2 regions of the Apibacter sp. B3935 genome follow, and region 2 is predicted to be linked to the other one. Evidence: riboswitches for the same ligand, from Rfam matches in the RefSeq annotation. Region 2 holds a riboswitch; the other holds the start of a gene.

Region 1 (10,750 bases), on a different contig from region 2:
TCGATATTCCATTACTTGCGGAAGAACTTTTGCGAAACGGGTTTGAATTTGACATAAAAAAACACCGCCCGATTGATGTTCAAGTAATCTTTCATAAAATGGAACCCAGAAATCTTTCCGCAGCTTACAAATTTTATTGCGATAAGAATTTAGAAAATGCTCATTCTGCTTCTGCAGATACTTATGCTACGTATGAAATATTAAAGGCTCAACTTGAAAAATATGAGGATATTCAAAACGATGTGAAATTCCTTCATGAGTTTACCATGCAAAATAAAAATGCTGATTTGGCAGGATTTGTTGGAATAGATAAGGATGAAGACGAGGTTTTCAATTTTGGAAAATATAAAGGTAAAAAATTGAAAAATGTGTTTTTAAGTGATTTAGGATATTATTCCTGGTTAATGAATGCTGATTTTCCTTTATATTCGAAAAAAATTTTTACAAGAGCAAAATTAAAAAGTGTTTTATGAAATTTATCTGTGTAGGAAGAAATTATAGCAATCACGCGAAAGAATTAAACAATGAGATACCTAAAGATCCGGTTTTATTTATTAAACCGGATACCGCTTTAGCCAGACCCGGTGATGATTGGTATATTCCAGAATTCACTGAAAACCTTCAGCATGAAGTGGAGGTTCTTATAAAAATTTCTAAAGTTGGAAAATACATTCAACCGGAATTTGCCGGAAATTATTACTCCGAAATTGGACTTGGCATTGATTTTACTGCTAGAGATTTACAAGACCGATTAAAAGAAAAAGGGCTTCCCTGGGAAAAATCCAAGGCTTTCGATCGATCTGCTTTAATTGGAAATTTTGTAAGTAAAGAGAAGTTTAATTTAGATAATTTGAATTTTTCTTTAGTAAAAAACGGCAATATTGAGCAAAAAGGAAATACTTCAGAAATGATTTTTTCATTTGATTACCTCATCTCTTATATTTCTCAATATTTCACTTTAAAAATGGGCGATATTATTTTTACCGGAACGCCATCGGGAGTTTCAAAGCTTAGTGAAAATGATTTTCTGGAAGGTTTTATTGAAAATGAGAAGTTTTTTGAGATTAAAATCAGGTAATAGTTTTAATCATTAACCTTCAATTTATAATCCTGACTTTTTGGTACAATAAAAAATTTATTCGGAGACCACTGTGCAATGAAAATTTTGGACACATCATCATATCCTTGTTTTCGTAATTCATTTTTTAGCCAATCTTCTGTTTTATCAATTCCTTCTAAATAGACATGGTTAATTTTGCCATCAATAACCAGTAAGACTGCGTATTTATCATAATCATCCGTAAATGCGGTAATGGAACCGTCTTGTTCCATTTGAGCAAAATATACTTTAGATATATCGTATATACCATTATTTTTGAGTACACTGGCATAAGTCATAATATCAATCTTTGCTTTTTTAAATCCTTCTATATTAAATTTTCCTTTTAATACTAAAGGTATAATAGGACCTTCTACTAACCCTCTTAAACGACTATATTTTTTTGTGAGAAAGGCTATTAAATATACAATGAATGTCCAAATAAACAACACTAAGGCAAATTCCATAATTGAAATATTCGGATTATATATAATTCCACCTACCAAGCCCCCTAAGACTATATTCTGAATTAGATCAATTCCGGAAACTTGGTTTAAAATGGTTCTTCCTACTAATTTAATGTAAATTAAAACAGCGATAAATGCTACTACTAATTTTATCGATATAAATATGTTATCATATATATTGAAGCTTCCGAAAACTGCATTTTTTAAATCCATGATATTCTATATTTGTAATTTAGTGTTATATACAAAAATATAAATTAATTTAATACATTAATGTATAATTATCAAAATGTTTCTTATTTTATTTTAAAGAAATATATACATATAATATTATAATATAATGAAAATAAGCTGAAAGCATAATGCTTTCAGCTTATTCTTAACACATAAAATGTATAATCAACTTTTGTTTCTTATCCTATTTTAGCTATTTAAAATTAAAATACTACTAAGACAATTATGATTTAGTTTTAATAAATCATTTTTAAGTTTTAATTTATCGAACTCTAGAATTTTTTAAGTTTTCATTGCATTCTAACCTTTGGTTTAAACTACTTTAAAGAAGTTAGATCATATTTAAAAACATTTGTACGTATTACACCGGCCTATACAATGAAGATCGTTTAGTATTGTTCTCGCATTTCTGTTGCTGCTCCTACCATTTCAATTAATGCTTTTTCTGTTTCTTCCCATCCTCTTGTCTTTAGTCCGCAATCCGGGTTAATCCACAATTGCTCTACCGGTATACTTTTTATTGCTTTTTTCAATAAGGAAACCATTTCATTTTTGGACGGTATTCTCGGAGAGTGGATATCATAAACACCCGGACCAATATCGTTAGGGTATTTAAATTCTGAAAAAATGTTTAGCAACTTCATATCTGATTTAGAGCATTCTATGGTAATTACATCTGCATCCATATCTGCTATGTTTTGTATGATATCATTAAATTCAGAGTAACACATGTGAGTATGAATTTGTGTTTGATCTTTTACCCCACAGGATGCAATTCTAAATGCTTTTATAGCCCACTCTAAATAGGTTTGCCAATCTTTTTTTCGTAACGGCAGCCCTTCTCTTATGGCCGGTTCATCTATTTGAATAATTCGTATTCCCGCTTTTTCCAAGTCTACTACTTCTTCTCTAATGGCTAATGCAATTTGGAAACAGGTATCTTTTCTCGGTTGATCGTCTCGTACAAAACTCCATTGCAATATGGTTACCGGACCGGTCAACATACCTTTTACATTTTTATTTGTTAACGATTGTGCATAGGAAGACCATTTCACAGTCATAGGATTAGGCCTGAATATATCGCCATAAATGATAGGTGGTTTCACACAACGGCTTCCATAACTTTGTACCCATCCGTTTTTGGAAAATGCAACTCCTTCTAATTGTTCTCCAAAATATTCCACCATGTCGTTTCGTTCAAACTCCCCGTGAACCAATACATCTATACCTATTTTTTCTTGGAATCGTATTGTTTTTTCAATTTCCTTTTTAATCAGCTCTTCATATTCTAAAGGAGTTATCAATCCTTTTTTTAGTTTAGATCTCCAACTTCTGACTTCGGATGTTTGAGGAAATGAGCCGATCGTAGTTGTTGCAAATAAAGGCAACTGCAAAGCTTCAGATTGCTTTTTCTTTCGTTCTGAAAATACGGAATTTCTTTTATCTTCTACTTTTTCAATATTCCTTATTTTTTCTTTTACTTTTTCGTTATGTATTAAGGCTGATGTTTTTCTGCTGGTTGCAGCTGCTATATTTTCCTGTAATTTTTTTTGTAAATCCGGGGAATCTTCTTTAGACGCAAGCTTTTTTAAGGTTACTACTTCATCGATTTTCTGTTTTGCAAAAGCCAACCAATTTTTAATTTCCGATGAAAGGGCTTTTGTATCTGTTTCCAATTCCAAGTCAACCGGACTATGAAGAAGTGAACAAGAAGGAGCTATTAAAATTCGGTCTTTACCAATTTTGGAAACAGCTTTTTGAATAAGTTTCAAAGATTTTTCGAAATCATTTTTCCATATATTTCTTCCATCAACGATCCCTAAAGAAAGGATAAGTTTTTCCGGAATATTTTCTAAAACTTCATCTAATTGTTCCGGACAACGTGCCAAATCTATATGTAATGCTTGTACGGGTAGATTAAAAGCAAGTGCTAAATTGTCTTTCAATCCGTCAAAATAGGTAGTTAGTATTTTATTTATATAAGGAAATTGTTTATGAATTTCTTTATAGGCATATTGGAAGGATTCTTTCGCTTTTTCATCTAAATCCAAAGCTAAGAAAGGCTCATCAAACTGCACCCATTCAACACCTTCTGCCTTTAATTTATTTAGGATTTCTATATAGACAGGAAGAATATTTTTTAGTAAATCCAGCTTATTGAAGTTTTCCTCTTTTTCTTTTCCCAACAACAAATAAGATACAGGGCCTATTATTACCGGCTTTGTATGGATTCCCGCATTTTTAGCTTCTAAATATTCATCAATAATTTTTGTTGAAAACAAGGAAAATTTCTGATTACTTTCAAATTCAGGGACAATGTAATGATAATTGGTATCAAACCATTTGGTCATTTCCATGGCTTTTATATCAATACCTTCTTTTTGATGTCCTCTGGCCATGGCAAAATATAAGTCTAATTCTGTATTTGATTTATCCAGTATTACCTTATTATATCTTTTAGGGATAGCTCCGACCATTAGTGACATATCAAGCACCTGATCGTAATAAGAAAAATCATTAGATGGGATCCAATCAATCCCTAATTTTTGTTGAGTTACCCAGTTTTGGTGCCGGATATCTTTACTTGTTGTCATCAGTTCTTCGACTGACGCTTTACCTGCCCAATATTTTTCACAGGCTTTTTTAAGTTCTCTGTCACTACCAATACGCGGATAGCCAAGATTGTGTGTTTGCATTTTTATAACTTTTTAAACGATTATATTATAAAAAGCTCTTATTGCTAAACTTCACAATGCTCTCTTTCTTTGTTAAATAAAATCAAATTTCAAAACAATTTTGACATACAAGTAAACTAATTATTCTAATGATCTTAAAGTTTCTTGTAGCCCAATTATATTTTTTGTGATCTTGCTTTTACTCGCGAAAGCATTGTCAATTAAGAACAGGCAGGTCTCCTGGCTTATAACATTTTATCTACCTTCTCACCTTTTAAATCGGCAATGGTTTTTATTGATAAAATTTTTTTTAGGTTACTTACAGTTGCGCGTCAGCTCATGATTCACACATGATTCCCTATTAAGTCGTTTTTACACAGCACCTTATTCTTGTTGATAAAGAAATTAAGTAAAGAACTTATATATACAAAGATAAAAAACCTTTGTTTTTATTTCTTTATTAAAATAAATAAAAATTAAAACTTGGTTTTTGTTTTTATTTTACTACTATTTTATGTTTTTATTAGTACAATTCTTTAAGTTGATCCTTAGAAAATCCTTTAAACTCAGATAAGTTTCCATTTTTAATTTTTAATACCCATTCAGGATCTGCAAGTAGCGCTCTTCCTACTGCTATTAAATCAAATTCGCCCGCATCTAGTCTTCTATTTAATTCGTTAAGAAAATTATCAGACGCCTCAAAACTTTGTCCTTTGAATGCTCCTAAGAAATCTCCGGTAAGCCCCACAGATCCAACACTTATGGAAGGTTTGCCCGTTATTTTTTTTGCCCATCCTGCAAAATTTAAATCGGAATTTTCAAATTCGGGTTCCCAAAATCTTCGTTGTGAGCAATGAAAAATATCAACTCCGGCATCTGATAACGGTAGTAACCATTTTTCCATTTCTTCCGGTGTCTTTGCCAATTTAGCGGAATAATCTTGTTGTTTCCATTGTGATAAGCGTAAAATTATAGGAAAATCTTCTCCTACCGCATTTCGAACCGCTTTTACAACTTCAATGGCAAAACGGTTCCTTTCGGACAAGGTAGCTCCTCCCCATTTATCATTTCTTTTATTGAGCTTATCCCAAAAGAATTGATCGATCAAATATCCGTGCGCTCCATGCAATTCCAGGGCATCAAAACCTATTTTTTTGGTTTGGTAAGCTGCTTCCGCAAAAGCCTCAATTGTATTTTCAATATCACTTTCGCTCATTTCTTTTCCGCCTTTTGTTTCCGGATTTAAAAGTCCGGATGGCCCCTCAAAAGACTCTGATGGTTTCCAGTTTTTATGGGCCGGTATTATTCCCATATGCCAAAGTTGTGGAGCTATTTTTCCACCTTTAGCATGAACTTCTTCAACCACCTTTTTCCAACCTTCTAAGGCTTGTTCTCCATAAAATACAGGTATATTTGGGTCATTGGAAGATGCCGCCCTGCGAACAACGGTTCCTTCTGTTATAATTAAGCCCACTTCGGCCTGTGCTCTTCTTTGATAATAATCAGCTATTTGTTTTCCGGGTATTCCATCATAAGCAAATGATCGGGTCATAGGCGCCATGACTATTCTGTTTTTTAATGACAGTTTTTTTGATGTAAACGGTTGAAATAATTTATGTACCATTTTAATTTATATCGTAGTTATTATTTAATTTCATATTCTAAACGAATGGTAATGCTTGCTGTTTTTTTCTTGGATGATACATTAAATGCTCCTCCCCAAGAGTAATCATCTTCAGATGAATTTTGAGCAGTTATTTGAAAAACCCCTTGATTGGCATTTTTTAATTTGCCTAATTTACAACCGGCGTTAATTGCTATTTCTTCTGCTCTTTTTTTTGCATCTTTGGTTGCATCTGAAATCATCTGTATTTTTAAATCAGATAATTTAGTATAGTAATATAAAGGCGATCGGGAATAGAGCTCTACTCCGTTATTAATCAATTCTGTAATTTGACGGGAAAGATCTTCTACTTTTCTCACATTTTTAGATTCTATGGTTATGGTTTGATTTAATTCATACCCCGTAAATATATTTTGATTTATTCCTTCATTGTATCTACTATCATATTGTTTACTTATTTCTACTGAGGAAAAAACTATTTCTTTATCGGAAAATCCTTTGGAAATCAGATATTCTCTTACTTTTTTTCTATCTGCATCTAATTCGGCATAAGCTTGTTTTAAATCGAGATTTTTCTTAGAAAAATCGGCTTTCCATACTATTAAATCAGATTCAAAATCTTTTGTGCCTAATCCTTTTACTGTTATTGTATTGGATTGATTTCTTTTTTGGTAAGAATTACCTAAAAAATATGCAGCAAGAACGATTGAAATGGATGCTAGTAATGTTGATACTATTAGATAATTTTTCATACCTCTTTTTTTTCAAATATACAAAAAAAGCACCTCAAATAAAGGTGCTTTCATTTTTTATAAATAAAATTTATATTTTTTTACTATAATGTGTTGATATTATTTAAATCTTCAAAAGCTTTTTCCAATCTTTTTGAGAATCCTTCTTCACATTTTCTCATCCAAACTCTTGGATCATAAAATTTCTTATTTGGTGCTTCATCTCCGGTTGGATTTCCTACTTGAGTTCTTAAATAATCAATATTTTTTTCTACATAATCTCTTGCCCCTTCGGTATAAGCGAATTGTAAATCTGTATCAATATTCATTTTTACTACTCCGTAGCTTATAGCTTCTCTTATATCTAACAAGGAAGAACCTGATCCTCCATGAAATACAAAATTAATCGGTTTTGAAGGTCCGCCCACTTGTTTTTGAACGTATTCTTGTGAGTTGTGAAGTATTTTAGGCTCTAATTTAACATTTCCCGGTTTATACACTCCATGTACATTACCAAATGCTGCTGCAATAGTAAAATTAGGACTTATTGCGCTTAATGCTTTATACGTTTTATAAACATCCTCAGGTTGTGTATATAATTTTGAGCTTTCTATATCTGAATTGTCAACTCCGTCTTCTTCTCCACCTGTTATCCCTATTTCAACTTCTAGAGTCATTCCTAATTTTGCCATTCTTTCAAAATATTTGGAAGAGATTGCTAAATTTTCATCTAAGGGCTCTTCTGAAAGATCTAGCATGTGTGAAGAGTATAGTGTTTTTCCTTCTTTTTTATGGAATTCTTCACATGCATCTAATAACCCGTCAACCCAAGGTAATAGTTTTTTTGCACAATGATCTGTATGTAAAATTACAGTTGCCCCATAGGCTTCTGCCAACGTATGGACATGTTTTGCTCCAGCTATAGCCCCTAAAACATCTGCTCTAAGGGAAGAGTTTTTATATCCTTTACCTGCATTAAATTGAGATCCTCCGTTTGAAAATTGTATAATTAAGGGAGCATTTACTCTAACAGCTGTTTCAAGAGCTGCATTTACATTGCTAGATCCTATAACGTTACAGGCCGGTAAAGCAAACTGATTTTCTTTAGCATAATCGAATATTTCTTTTACTAGCGAACCGGTTGCTACTCCTGCTGGAAATTTTCTGCTCATGATATTATAATTTTTTTTGTTATACTTTTTTAAATTGTAAATGTAAAAACTATTTATATCCCAAAGAGTTATTTTATGTTGAAATTTCTCATGTTTTATTTTTTTTAACAAAAAGTTATAATTTTATTGAAATTATCGGGTTAATTTCTCATTATACATCTAACGTTTTATAAAAACTTTAGTACTTTTTTAGAATTTACTATATTTCTTTTAAAATATAAATTTTAATTACTATTTCAAGAGTTAATAACATTTTTTACTTTACATTGAATTCAAATAATTAGTATTCTCAATTATCATACTAATCTTTCATTTGGAGAAATTAGATAAAAATACAAATGCCTCATATTTGAAAAATATAAGGCATTCCTTTTTTTGATAGATTTTTTATTTTAATATAGCTGTTACTTTTTCATAATTAGGCTCATGAGTAGTTTCAGCTACTTGTTCTTCATAAATAATTTCTCCTGACTCATTAAGAACAAGTACTGATCTGCTAAGTAATCCTTTTAACGGGCCATCTGCAAATTCTAAATTATATACCTTACCAAAATCTGAACGAAAGGCAGAAAGCGGAATAACATTATCTAAACCTTCTGCGGCACAAAAACGTTTTTGAGCAAAAGGAAGGTCTTTTGAAATACATAAAACCACAGTGTTTTTCATTTCAGATACTTTTTCATTAAATTCTCTGACAGACATAGCGCATGTATCTGTATCCACACTTGGAAATATGTTTAAAACAACTCTTTTTCCTGTATAATCCGATAATTTTTTTTCTGATAAATCCGTATCCACTAATATAAAATCTGGAGCCTTACTTCCTATTGATGGTAGGTTTCCCAATGTATGAACTTCATTTCCTTTTAATGTTATTGTTGCCATTGTATTATTTTTATTTACGGTTAATTATTACTATGAAAGATTTACAAAGACTAATGTATGAAATAATATTAATTTTGAAGATTTGTAAAATATTATATTATATAATTCTTTTATTAATAATTTCTATTTAAATGTTACTATTTATTTTGAAAAGTATTTTCTATTATTTTCATATAAAATAATTTTTGATAACTATATTTTTAAAATACTTAATTAAATTTGGGTATTAAAACTTATGTGATATGCAACCCATTTTCAAATTCTGCCCAAATTGTAAAAGTGATCATTTAGAATATCCGCATGGATCTAAAATTGTATGTTTAGATTGTAATTTTGAATACTATCACAATACAGCCGGAGCAACCGCTGTGGTTATTCAGAAAAATGACGAAATATTATTTACTATTAGAAACAAAGAACCTAAAAAAGGCTTTCTAGATCTGGCAGGAGGATTTATTGAAGCCGAAGAAACCGCTGAACATGGAAGCTTTAGGGAATTACAAGAAGAATTAAATATATCGATTGATTTATCTAAATTAGAATATATATGTTCCCATCCTAATACTTATTTGTACAAAAACATCCTATACAATACCATTGATTTATTCTTTCTTTATAAAGATGAAAACTTATCTATCGGAGATTATGACCCGATTGAATTAAAAGGATATGTATGGAAAAAATTATCAGATATAGATCTTAATGAAATTGCTTTCGACAGTCACAAGAAAACGCTAACTCTTTTGAAAAATAATTTAAAGGGATCTTAAGTATACTTGTTTTCTTGTAATTTATGAAAGTGTAAAGGTATTTTGATTATTAATTTTATATTCAATTTTAAACCACTATAATTTAAAAACAAGTCTAAAAAAGAAAAGATTCTAATTAAATTAGAATCTTTTCTTTATTTTTACTTTCAAATTTAATAAAAAACAATAATTATTTATAGAAAGTAAAAATCTCAAATTCTCATTTTTTTTGATATGTTTGAAGCCTAAACTTCCTGTTCTGCTAATTTAATAAATTATATTTTATATATAAAATTTAAAGCAAATAATTTAATAATAATCAATAAATTTTATTCTTTACTTGTAAAATTATTAATAGAAGAACACAAAACGTATTATCTTTTTTTCTTACTTTTCAGTACTTAAAATGTTTTAAAAAAATTTAGTTACATCGCATTTTATTTGCTTACACTAGTTAGTTATTGAAAATTATTTTTTTCATTTATTCCATGGAATCTACCAATTTTTATGAAAGGGTATATGAAATTGTACGAAAAATACCTTACGGTAAAGTAACCACTTACGGACATATTGCGGCTTATTTGGGAGTTAAAAGTTCCTCCCGAATGGTAGGTTATGCCATGAATTCTTCCCATTCAATATCAGACATTCCTGCTCACAGAGTTGTAAACCGAAACGGAATGTTAACGGGAAAATTCCATTTTCCCACCCCTACACTTATGGAAGAACTTTTAGAAAATGAAGGAATCCCAATTAAAAACGATAAGATCATTAAATTTAAAGATTATTTATGGATACCTGAAAATGATTGATATTATTATTTTACAATGCAAAAATTTTATTTAAATTTGCAAATATTAGAAAAGCCTAACAATTGAGTAAGAAATCTCTTCAAGAAGTTCATGAAAGTATTAATACCGAAAATCCAAAAAGATGGAAAAGGATACTTTCTTTTTTCGGGCCGGCTTACCTAGTGGCCGTTGGATATCTTGATCCCGGAAACTGGGCAACTGACATTGCCGGGGGCAGCAAATTTGGATATGCTTTAATCTGGGTTCTATTAATGAGCAATATTATGGCATTATTGCTTCAAGCATTAAGTGCTCGTTTAGGT
Region 2 (10,750 bases):
GGAGGTAATGGATATTCAACCTTGAATACTTCATCAAGTACAATTGATAATTCAGGGATTGCACAAGAAGACCCTTTCTTTTACAAAAAGCCCAAAAACGATACGATTCAAAGTGAAAACTATTATGTAATTAAAGGTATTGTTGACGGATTAAAGGATTTCAAACCAACTAATAAATCTAAAAATGACCTTTACCATGTCTTACAAGGTTTAATCATCGTGCCTTCTCGATTGGCATACGGTAGAGAATCCAATTATATAAACAGTAAAGATGCTACGTTTATTTTAAATTTTGAATTGTATAAAGTTTGTCCTCAAGATCAAACATGTAATTAAACTTATATATTGTTTGAATGTTTTGTTCAAACAATTGTATAACCATTTGTTATCAACAATTATGTACTGTTGATTATTGATGGTTACTAATTTTAAGTTATTTTTATACATCATATAGAATAGATTTGCAGCACAGAATCAGTAAAATGTTTTTCTATATAATGCGGAAAAACATAGAAATCAATGACGTTTAATACGGTGCAATTATCCAGATCAGAGACTTATTACTATCATCCATAACGTTGATATATGTTATATATCCATTAAAATTGCAGGCAATAGTCATAAACAGAATATTCTTGCCGGAAATCTGATTTTTACAAATAAAATCTTAAAGTTGCTGACTTGTTCCGGCAATATAAGAAGTCAAAAAATATTTTTAATGCCTAAGAATTTAGATAATCTAATTTAATAAATCTTAGGATTATAGTTTTCTGGAAATTTAGCCATTTCCGGTTTATAAAAGTCTTCTATTTGGTCAAATATCTCTTCAATCGTTTGATTGCCAATATAAATTAATTTGGAAACACCGGTTACTTTGTTTTTATAATCGGCATAGGCTAGAGCAATCGGAACGTTCGCTTGCTTAGCTATATAGTAAAAACCTTTTTTCCATTGTAAGGCACGGGAGCGAGTGGCTTCCGGAGTATTTATTAAAGCCATCGAATCAGAATTTTTTATTAGTTCCGATGAATACTGAACCAAATTATTCCATTGACTTCGATCGACTCCTAAACATCCGAGTGCTTTGAAAAAGAATCCATACCATGGCTTGGTATAAGCATCTTTAATCATTACTTTATAAGGAATTTTTAAACACCAAAAACTGGCTAAACAATAATATAAATCCCAATTCGAGGTATGGGGAGCACAAATTAATACGCATTTTCTTAATTCATTAACAGGCACTTCATTTTTAAATTTCCATCCCATTACTAACAGCATTAACCTTCCTAGTAATTTTTTCATAATTTGATTACTTATTAAAAATAATTAAAAAGTTCAGTTAATTTACATTAACTGAACTTTTCACATGTATATAATTTTCTAATTAACTGAACATTGACATTATGTAATCCATAATAACTAACACCATCTTAAAGAGAATTTGTACCATGATCTTTTTATTTTTTTTCTGAATTAATTAAAACACTAAACTTTAAAAAAGATATATTCAGGTGCACTACATACAGTTATAAAAACCTGAGCTTTAATTATCAGAATCTCTATTATATATGAACGCCCTAAATTTTTTGCTAAATTAAAAATTTTCTTTGAATTTAACTCAAATTATTAAATTAATTATTAATACTTTATCGAATTTTATTTACATTTTTAATAATCAATATTCATTTATTGTTCTGTTATCCTATAGATGACGTAAGAATGAATTTCCAAAACTTTTTTATTAAAAAAAAGCCGCTATACACAGTTTAATTAAAAATATTTTACTTTTGTATTTATATATAATTTTATGACTCCCCTCGTATCAGTTATTATGGCTGCTTACAATGCAGAAAAACATATATCTGCATCAATTGAATCATTGATCAATCAAACGTATACAAATTTTGAATTGCTGGTTATTAATGATGGCTCATCCGATAGAACTCAATCGATTGTAGAAGAATTTTGTATAAGAGATTCACGAATCAAACTTATTAATAACGATAAAAACCTATTTGTTATAAAATCCCGTAATATCGGAATTGAAAATGCTAAAGGTAAATATTTGGCCATATTAGATGCTGATGATCTTGCACTACCCAATCGATTGGAAAAACAAGTTGAATTTCTGGAGAATAATCCGGATGTATTTTTAATAGGCAGCAGTGCTCATATAATTGATGAAAACAATACTATTTGTAATGATTTTATAGCTTTAACCGATTATCATGAATTAAAAAGAAACATTCTTAAAAACAATTTATTCTATCATTCTTCTATAATGTTTAGAAATGAAAAAGTTTTTTATCGAGAAAAAATGATTTATACGGAAGACTATGATCTCATTTTACGGTTATTTTCAGAAGGTAAAAAAATTGTAAATATACCTGATACTTTAATTTCATACAGAAAAACCAATCATTCACTTTCAAAAACCAAAAACAGACTAGTGCAATGGTTGTTTATCTATAAAGCCCGTGAATTTTATCGAGAAAGTCTAGATAATGGTAAAGACAGTTATGATGCGTTTAATCCACAATCATTTATTAATATAGAAGATATAGATTTTCCAATTAATAAAAATGATTTGTTATATGCCATGAAAATTTGTTTTTACAGAAAAGATGCAGATCAATTAAAATTTTTAGTAAAAAAATATCGTAACAATTATTCTATTTCTATTAAATATTTACTTTATTTCCTTTTTTCTAAAAATAAATATATTTTTACTTTTTTATATAAAATTTATTCAAAATTATAAACCATGGATATATTAATTAAGTCTTTCAATCGTCCTTTTTACCTTGATAGATGTTTAACTAGCATTCAGAAATATGTTATAGGAGATTATACTATCAAAGTTTTAGATGATGGAACACCTGAAAAGTATCTAAACAAAATAAAAAATAAATATCCATTTATTAAAATTATAAAATCTGAAAATTATAAAGAAAAAGAAGAAGCAATTAAAGAAAATTTAAGGTCAGGAAAAGATATAAATGGTTTTAAAATTCCTACTCAACTTTGGATAAACTCAGTTAAAGAATCAACTCCTTATTTTATAATTACTGAAGAGGATGTTTGGTTTACTAAAAAAATAAATGTAAATGAATTAAATGAAATAATGAATAAAGAAAATATTTCTTTACTCAGACTTGGATGGTTGGGAAATCATAATTTTATGGAATATCATAAATTTGAACAATTTAAAATTAACTCCTACATATCTTCAATTTGTCCAAAACTTATAACGGCACCCTATTTTATTATGAAATCTTTTTTTTATAATAAATATAAATTTTATAGTATATTATATAGATTAAAATTAGCAAATAATAGTACTAGAGCAAAATATTGGATACTTAATTCAATTCTTATGGGAATGTATAAAAAAGAGTATTGGCTTAAAATATGGTATGATATAGATGGTGTTAATGAAAAAAAACAATTGTTAAATGCAGCAATGTATTTTAGAAAAAATAAACATAATAAAAATCTAATCGCTCAAATGAATGAAGAGGTTATGAAAACAACTTTCACTTCATCGGCAACTAATTCTTATCACAAATATGGATTCAATTTCGATGTAAATCAATATAATTATCTAATCAATGAAAAATGGTATAATGATGAATTTGATCCCATGCAAAACTTTCCTAAGGATTTTTCAGAAGATTACATCCTATCATTTTTGAAAAATGATAATAATCAAAAAATAAAACCTGAAGAATGGAAAAAATGGGCAGAAAAATTTAAACATCAATATCGAATTCAAGGTTGTGAAATTGATGATTAAAAGCAAAATAGATAAATTATAAAAAAATAAGCAGTGATTTAACTGCTTACTTTTTTTAATATCATAAATAAATCTAAGAAGTCATTACTCCTCTTCATCATCATCGTATTTTTCGATTTCAGCATCGCAAAAATCGAATGCTTGTTGAATCAATGAATTTACTTCATTAGCAACCTCTTCCTCTTCTCCTTCCAAATCATCAAACCATTCAACCTCTTCTTCTTCTACATTTAATATAAATCTAGGAAACTCTGTATGCACAACAAATAAATCTTCAGGAAAATCCGAATTGTCTGCCATTAAAAACTTAGGTAATTTCATATTGTCTTTATTTAAATTTTTATTCGTCTAATAATTCTTTTAACTTAATTAATTCTGCCTTCACCAACTCTAAACGAGCAATGATTTCAACTTTTTTGGATAAATTTTTTTGAGATTGTAAAACAACTTTTGCTCCTTCTAAAGTATATCCTTTTTCTTTTACTAAATGAAAAATTATTTTAAAATTATCAATATCTTTTGGAGTAAAGAAACGGTCTCCTTTTTTATTCTTTTTGGGTGAAATACTATCAAATTCTTTTTCCCAAAACCTTATAAGTGAAGTATTAACATTAAAAGCCTGTGCTACTTCACCTATGGAATAATATAATTTTTCAGGAAGTTGTACGTTCATCATTCAAATCTAATGATTTTTTAATTCAACTTACTATAGTTCGTTTAAAAAATTGATCTTTTTTTAGAATTAATTGATACTACCCAAATAATCAATACGGATGCCCTAAAAATATTTATTTATATTTGCCTAAATTTGGTGATTGCTATTTACCGGTAAATAGGCAATCTTAAAAGGGAATTCGGTGAAAATCCGAAACAGGCCCGCTGCTGTAATCTTCTAGTACGTTTTAAGAGATATACCACTGAGGAGTTTCTTTCTTGGGAAGGTTCTTAAAATGAAGTAAGTCAGAATACCTGCCAAATTTAACTATAGTTTTACAAGCTTTCGTGGAACAAGGCTGAAACATTAAAAGCATTTCATATTCACTTTTCCTGTTTACTTTTCCGGAAACTAGTTTACTATATCTGTAATTTAAGATATTCGACTCCATGATGATGAACATCAATCATAAATATAGTGTATTTGCTTTTTTATTAAGCCTGATGAGTCCATTATCTTATTCCCAAGAAAAAAAAGACAGCATTACTGTAACAGAATTACAGGAAATACTGGCAACGGGAAAAAGAAATGATAAAGGAATAATTCCTTTCCAAGAATTGAAAGGAAAAGAATTAGAAAATCGAAACAGCTCTTCGGTAGCTGATGCCGTACGATTATTTTCAGGAATTCAACTTAAAGATTATGGAGGTGTAGGAGGAATGAAAACAGTTAACATTCGAGGAATGGGAAGCGAACACGTAGGTGTATTTTATGATGGAATAGCCATAGGAAATGCTCAAAACGGAATGGTTGATTTAGGAAAATTTTCCATGGATAATTTAGAATCAATATCAGTATACAACGGACAAAAAAGTCAAATATTCCAACCCGCTAAAGATTTCGGCTCTGCCGGAAGTATCTATTTAACCACCAAACGCCCTGTTTTTACGGGTGAAAAAAAAACTAATATAGGCGCTACTTATCGTTCCGGATCATTTCATTTAATTAACACCTCCCTCCTATGGGAACAAAAATTATCCTCATTAATTTCATCTTCTCTTACTATGGAATATATTAATTCAGATGGAAAATATAAATTTCAACAAAAGAAAGGTAATTGGGATACGATCGCTGTAAGACAAAATGGTAACATAAGTGCTTTTCGAACAGAAGGAAATTTATTTGGCATCCTACCTCATGGTAAATGGAATCTGAAAGGATATTATTATGATTCAAGCAGAGGAATACCCGGTGCCGTTTTAAAAAATTCGTATAAAAGGTATCAGTTTGCTCAACAATGGGATCGTAATTTATTTTTGCAGGGTTCTTTTGAAAAAATAATCAGCACAAAATACAGAATAGCATTAAACGCTAAATATGCTCATGATTTTACCCATTATAAAAATTTAGAAGTTTTTAATGATCCTATTTGGGGAAATAAATTTTCCAATCGTATTAACAATACTTATAAGCAAGATGAACTATATATTACATCCTCACAACTGGTTACTTTATTTTCTTTTTGGGATATTTCTTTATCTGCAGATTACCAACATAACGGAATGAATGCCGATTTAAAAAATTTTGCTTCTCCTTCGAGAAATACAGAAATGATCGCTTTGGCTACAGCTTTCCATTGGGATAAACTTAAAATTCAAACAAGTGTTTTAGGTACATTTGTGCAAGATAAAACGAAACACATGAACAGCATGGGTACAGCTTCAGACAAAAATGAATTTACCCCTGCTGTTTTCTTAAATTACCAACCTTTACATTCTAAAGATATTAGCATTCATGGTTTTTACAAGAGAATTTTTAGAATGCCAACATTTAATGATTTATACTATACAGATTTTGGAAATTCAAATTTAAAACCGGAATATACTAATCAGTTCGATGCAGGTATTCGTATAAATAAAAACTTTACTTCCGGTAGTTTTACTCATTTTGATTTAACTATTGATGCCTATTATAATACGGTCAAAGATAAAATTATAGCTTATCCTAAAGGACAACAATTTCGTTGGACCATGTTAAATTTTGGTAAAGCACGTATAAAAGGGTTAGACTTATCTTCTAAGACTTCAATAGTAATAAAAAACGTTTTAGTTTCAACCCTGATAACCTATACGTATGAAGATGCACAAAATTTATCTTCTCCTATTTTAAATTATAAAAATCAACTTCCTTATATACCTTGGCACAGTGGGACATTTACTTTAGAAGCTGCTTACAGAGATTGGAATCTAAATTACAGCTTTATGTATACGGGAGAACGGTACAATTCTCCTTCTAATAATCCTGATAATCATGTAAAAGCTTGGTATACTCATGATATACAACTTTCAAGAGAATTATTTTTCACTAATATCAAATGCAAAGCATCTTTACAAATCAATAATATTTTTAATAAATATTACGACATAGTAGCCAATTATCCCATGCCGGGTAGAAACTATACGATCATCATTAAATTAAACATATGAAAAAACTAGAAACTATGGTAGCAAGGAAATTTTTAGTACCAATTTTAGTAATTATTACAGGGTTTATTGTTTCTTGTAGTAATGACGATTCATGGTATGAAGATGATTCAAACATTATATCCCAACCGGATGCCAAAAAAGGGTTATATATTTTGAATGAAGGTAATTATCAACAAAACAACTCTTCTCTATCCTATTTTGATTATGATACAGCTGATTTTTTTAATAACTATTTTACTAAAATCAACCCTGATCAAGGTGGATTGGGCGATACCGGTAATGATTTAAAAATTTATAAGGATAAAATGTATGCCGTAATCAACGGTTCTAATTATGTTGAAATTATGGACGCTAAAACAGCCAAGCATATAGGAAAAATAACTATTCCAAATTGCAGATACATTACATTTAACGGTGACTATGCGTATGTATCTTCATATGCCGGTTCTACTCCCAACGGACAAGGATATGTTGCCAAAGTTGATCTTACTAACGGCACCATTGTAAATGAAGTTACTGTCGGACGCAATCCGGAAGAAATGACTATTGTAAATAATAAGCTTTATGTTGCTAATTCAGGAGGATATTATTCTCCGGATTATGACACAACGGTTTCTGTAATTGACATGAACAGTTTTACAAAAATTAATGATATCGAAATCGGTAAAAACTTACATAGAATACGTAAAGATAAGAATAATCATATTTGGGTTACTTCAAGAGGCGATTATGCTAATTTAAAGCCTTTCGTTGCTGTTATTGATCCATCGACTGATCAAGTCATTAATAAACTGAATTTAGCGGTTTCAGACTTCACTTTTTATAAAGACAAACTTTATTTTTATGGATCAGAATATTCATCAGGAAAAACTATAAATAATTATGGTATTATAAATATAGATACGCAAAAAGTGATAAGTTTCCAATTAATCAAAGAGGGTTTAAAGTCTGAAATTATGGCTCCGTATGGGATAATTGCCGATCCTGAAAATGGCAGCTTTTATATTGGAGATGCTATGGATTTTGTTTCCAATGGAAAAATATATTATTTCTCAAAAAATGGCGACTTACAATGGTCGAAATCAACCGGCGTATCTCCCGGACATTTTGCCTTAGTAAGTAAATAAATTTTTTAAACTACTATAGCTTTAAAAAAAGTAAAAAGATTGTTTTTCAACAATCTTTTTACTTTTTGGTACTGTATCTTAATATCCTACCTATTATATAGCATAAAAATATTGTAGGAAAACTGATGAAAAATGGGTAAATAAATAATACAATTACTTAGTGTTAAGATAAAATCTATAAATTAGCAAGGCATCTGAAATTTAAAACAACTTATTATATTTCATAAATTTATCAAATATATCGGCGTTATTATAATACGTTACTATTTTCATTTTTTAATTTCACAGTTTAATCAAAAATTGTAACTTTGGCAGCAAAACTTTACAAAAAATACTAAAAATATAATGAGCATCATCATCATTATTTTCGCAGCAGCCATTCTGAGTTTATATTCAGGTGTTTTCGGGCAAGGAAAATACTCTCAACCATTTGCAATTTTAGGATTACTTATCGCTTTGATCGTCTCTTTTTACGGAGATAGTCCTTTTTTCACACGATATGCATCCATGTTTGCTTTTGATCAAACGGCCAAAATATTTACTCAAATATCTATTTTGACCACTTTGCTAATCGTATTCTTAGGAAAATATGCATTTCGTCTCATAGATCATCATCAGGCAGAGGTATATAGCTTAATGCTTTTTGCACTTTGTGGCGGTATAGTCCTTTTCTCCTACCAAAATTTAATTACTTTATTTTTAGGTATTGAAATTTTATCTATTCCTTTATATGTATTAGCAGGAAGCAATAAGAATGACTTACGTTCCAATGAAGCTTCCATCAAATACTTCCTATTAGGAGCATTTGCAACCGGATTTTTACTTTTCGGAATTGCATTAATATACGGTATAACCGGATCTTTTGATTTACAAACTATTCGTTTGTACAGTATACAAGCGTCTCACTACCCTACTATGTACATAACCGGTATAATTCTATTGTTAGTCGGGTTACTTTTTAAAATATCCATAGTTCCTTTTCATTTTTGGGCTCCGGACGTATACGAAGGCTCTCCTTCCCTAATCACAGCTTTTATGGCTTCTGTGGTAAAAATATCAGGTTTTGTTGCTTTATATAAATTGGTTGAAACAGCTTTTATCGGTCAACTAAACCAATGGCAATATATAATTTTCTATGCAGCAATTTTAACATTACTATCTGCCAATATTGTAGGTGTATTGCAAAAAAATGCTAAAAGAATGTTGGCATATTCCAGTATTTCGCATGCCGGTTATTTATTGCTAATTTATTTTAATACAGATGCTAATTCTATCTATACATTAGCATTCTATTTATTAGCTTATTCACTTTCAACTATAGGTGCTTTTATCAGCCTTATTTACATCGAAAGAATTTCAAATGGTATTACCGATATAAATGCTTTCAACGGGCTGGCCAAGAAACAACCCATCTTAGCTTTAGTAACTACAATCTCTCTATTATCAATGGCAGGTATTCCGTTAACTTCCGGATTCATTGCTAAATTTACGTTGTTTTCACAAGCATTATATACTCAACCGATATTAGTCATTATAGCTATTATAGGATCTGCAATCAGTATTGGATACTATCTTAAGCTTATCATTGCCATGTATTTTAAACCGGGTTATAAAGAATTAAATGAAGCTAAAAAAGCTCCCATTATTTACAATGTTATAGCTGTTATATTGGTAATTTTAATAATCCTTTTGGGAGTTTATCCTGAACCTGTGTTTTCTTGTTTAGCTTTGGCTAATTAAGAAATAAACAGTTTTTAATGTTGAGTATTATAAGATTAGTTCAACAATATTATTTAAAAAAGACACGCATAATTATATCATACAAATAATTAAAGTCGCAATATAATTGCGACTTTTTTATTTACTTTAATTTGCTAAAAACTAGTATTTTTTTATCTCTTCATTTGTAAAATACAAAGTGTTATTTTTTTAAGATAATTTGGGTTAAAATTAAATCGTTAAAGAGATTCATTCCACTTTTTTAATTGATAGCTATTAAATTGCCGGTTCCTGTTGACTCAAACAATGGAAACTACCTAATCCCCAAATGATATCAGTGGAATCTATTCCTATTACATTTCTATTCGGAAAACATTTTTTTATGATATCCAACGCTCGTTTATCATTTTCACCATTAAAAATAGGTACGATCACTGATTTATTAGCTATGTAAAAATTTGCATAAGAAGCAGGTAAACGACATCCATCGTAATATACCGGTTCTGGCATAGGTAATTCTATAACTTGTAAAGGAGAACCATCAGGAAGCTTCATAGCTTTTAATTGTTTTAGATTATGTTGTAATATATGATAGTTTTCATCATTTTTATTATCTTCTACCACAGCAAGTACGGTATTTTCATTTATAAAACGTACGGTATCATCTATATGACCATCTGTATCATCTCCAACAATTCCCTCATCGATCCAAAGGACTTGATTTACTCCATAATAATTTTTCAGATATTCTTCGATTTGACTTTGATTTAAATGAGGATTTCTGTTTTTATTAAGTAGACATGACTTAGATGTTAGTACCGTTCCTTTACCGTTAAATTCAACGGAACCACCTTCCATCACTATGCCCGGATTAAAAACAGGTAATCTTTCTTCTTTGGCTATATGAAGAGGTATTTCATTATCCAAATCATAGGGAGGATATTTATCACCCCAGGCATTATAA

The links. Region 2 has a riboswitch for cobalamin ahead of GFV00_RS03225 (TonB-dependent receptor). Riboswitches for the same ligand answer to the same signal wherever they lie in the genome.
Region 1: linked by a shared signal. The riboswitch ahead of metE (5-methyltetrahydropteroyltriglutamate--homocysteine S-methyltransferase) and the one ahead of GFV00_RS03225 (TonB-dependent receptor) in region 2 are both predicted to bind cobalamin.

The regions. Positions count from the first base shown of each region.
Region 1 covers NZ_WINL01000003.1:98,777-109,526, reverse strand. The annotation lists gene GFV00_RS06390 (3'-5' exonuclease) at 1-473, shown strand, start outside; gene GFV00_RS06385 (fumarylacetoacetate hydrolase family protein) at 470-1,078, shown strand; gene GFV00_RS06380 (DUF421 domain-containing protein) at 1,084-1,779, opposite strand; gene metE (5-methyltetrahydropteroyltriglutamate--homocysteine S-methyltransferase) at 2,190-4,496, opposite strand; cobalamin riboswitch at 4,688-4,877, opposite strand; gene GFV00_RS06370 (NADH:flavin oxidoreductase) at 4,999-6,099, opposite strand; gene GFV00_RS06365 (SIMPL domain-containing protein) at 6,120-6,851, opposite strand; gene fbaA (class II fructose-bisphosphate aldolase) at 6,935-8,002, opposite strand; gene tpx (thiol peroxidase) at 8,390-8,887, opposite strand; gene GFV00_RS06350 (NUDIX domain-containing protein) at 9,130-9,657, shown strand; gene GFV00_RS06345 (MGMT family protein) at 10,125-10,448, shown strand; gene GFV00_RS06340 (Nramp family divalent metal transporter) at 10,511-10,750, shown strand, end outside.
Region 2 covers NZ_WINL01000002.1:56,713-67,462, forward strand. The annotation lists gene GFV00_RS03195 (hypothetical protein) at 1-336, shown strand, start outside; gene GFV00_RS03200 (1-acyl-sn-glycerol-3-phosphate acyltransferase) at 745-1,305, opposite strand; gene GFV00_RS03205 (glycosyltransferase family 2 protein) at 1,811-2,764, shown strand; gene GFV00_RS03210 (glycosyltransferase family 2 protein) at 2,768-3,799, shown strand; gene GFV00_RS03215 (hypothetical protein) at 3,884-4,120, opposite strand; gene GFV00_RS03220 (MerR family transcriptional regulator) at 4,140-4,472, opposite strand; cobalamin riboswitch at 4,592-4,791, shown strand; gene GFV00_RS03225 (TonB-dependent receptor) at 4,904-6,940, shown strand; gene GFV00_RS03230 (YncE family protein) at 6,937-8,067, shown strand; gene GFV00_RS03235 (NADH-quinone oxidoreductase subunit N) at 8,413-9,807, shown strand; gene GFV00_RS03240 (agmatine/peptidylarginine deiminase) at 10,063-10,750, opposite strand, start outside.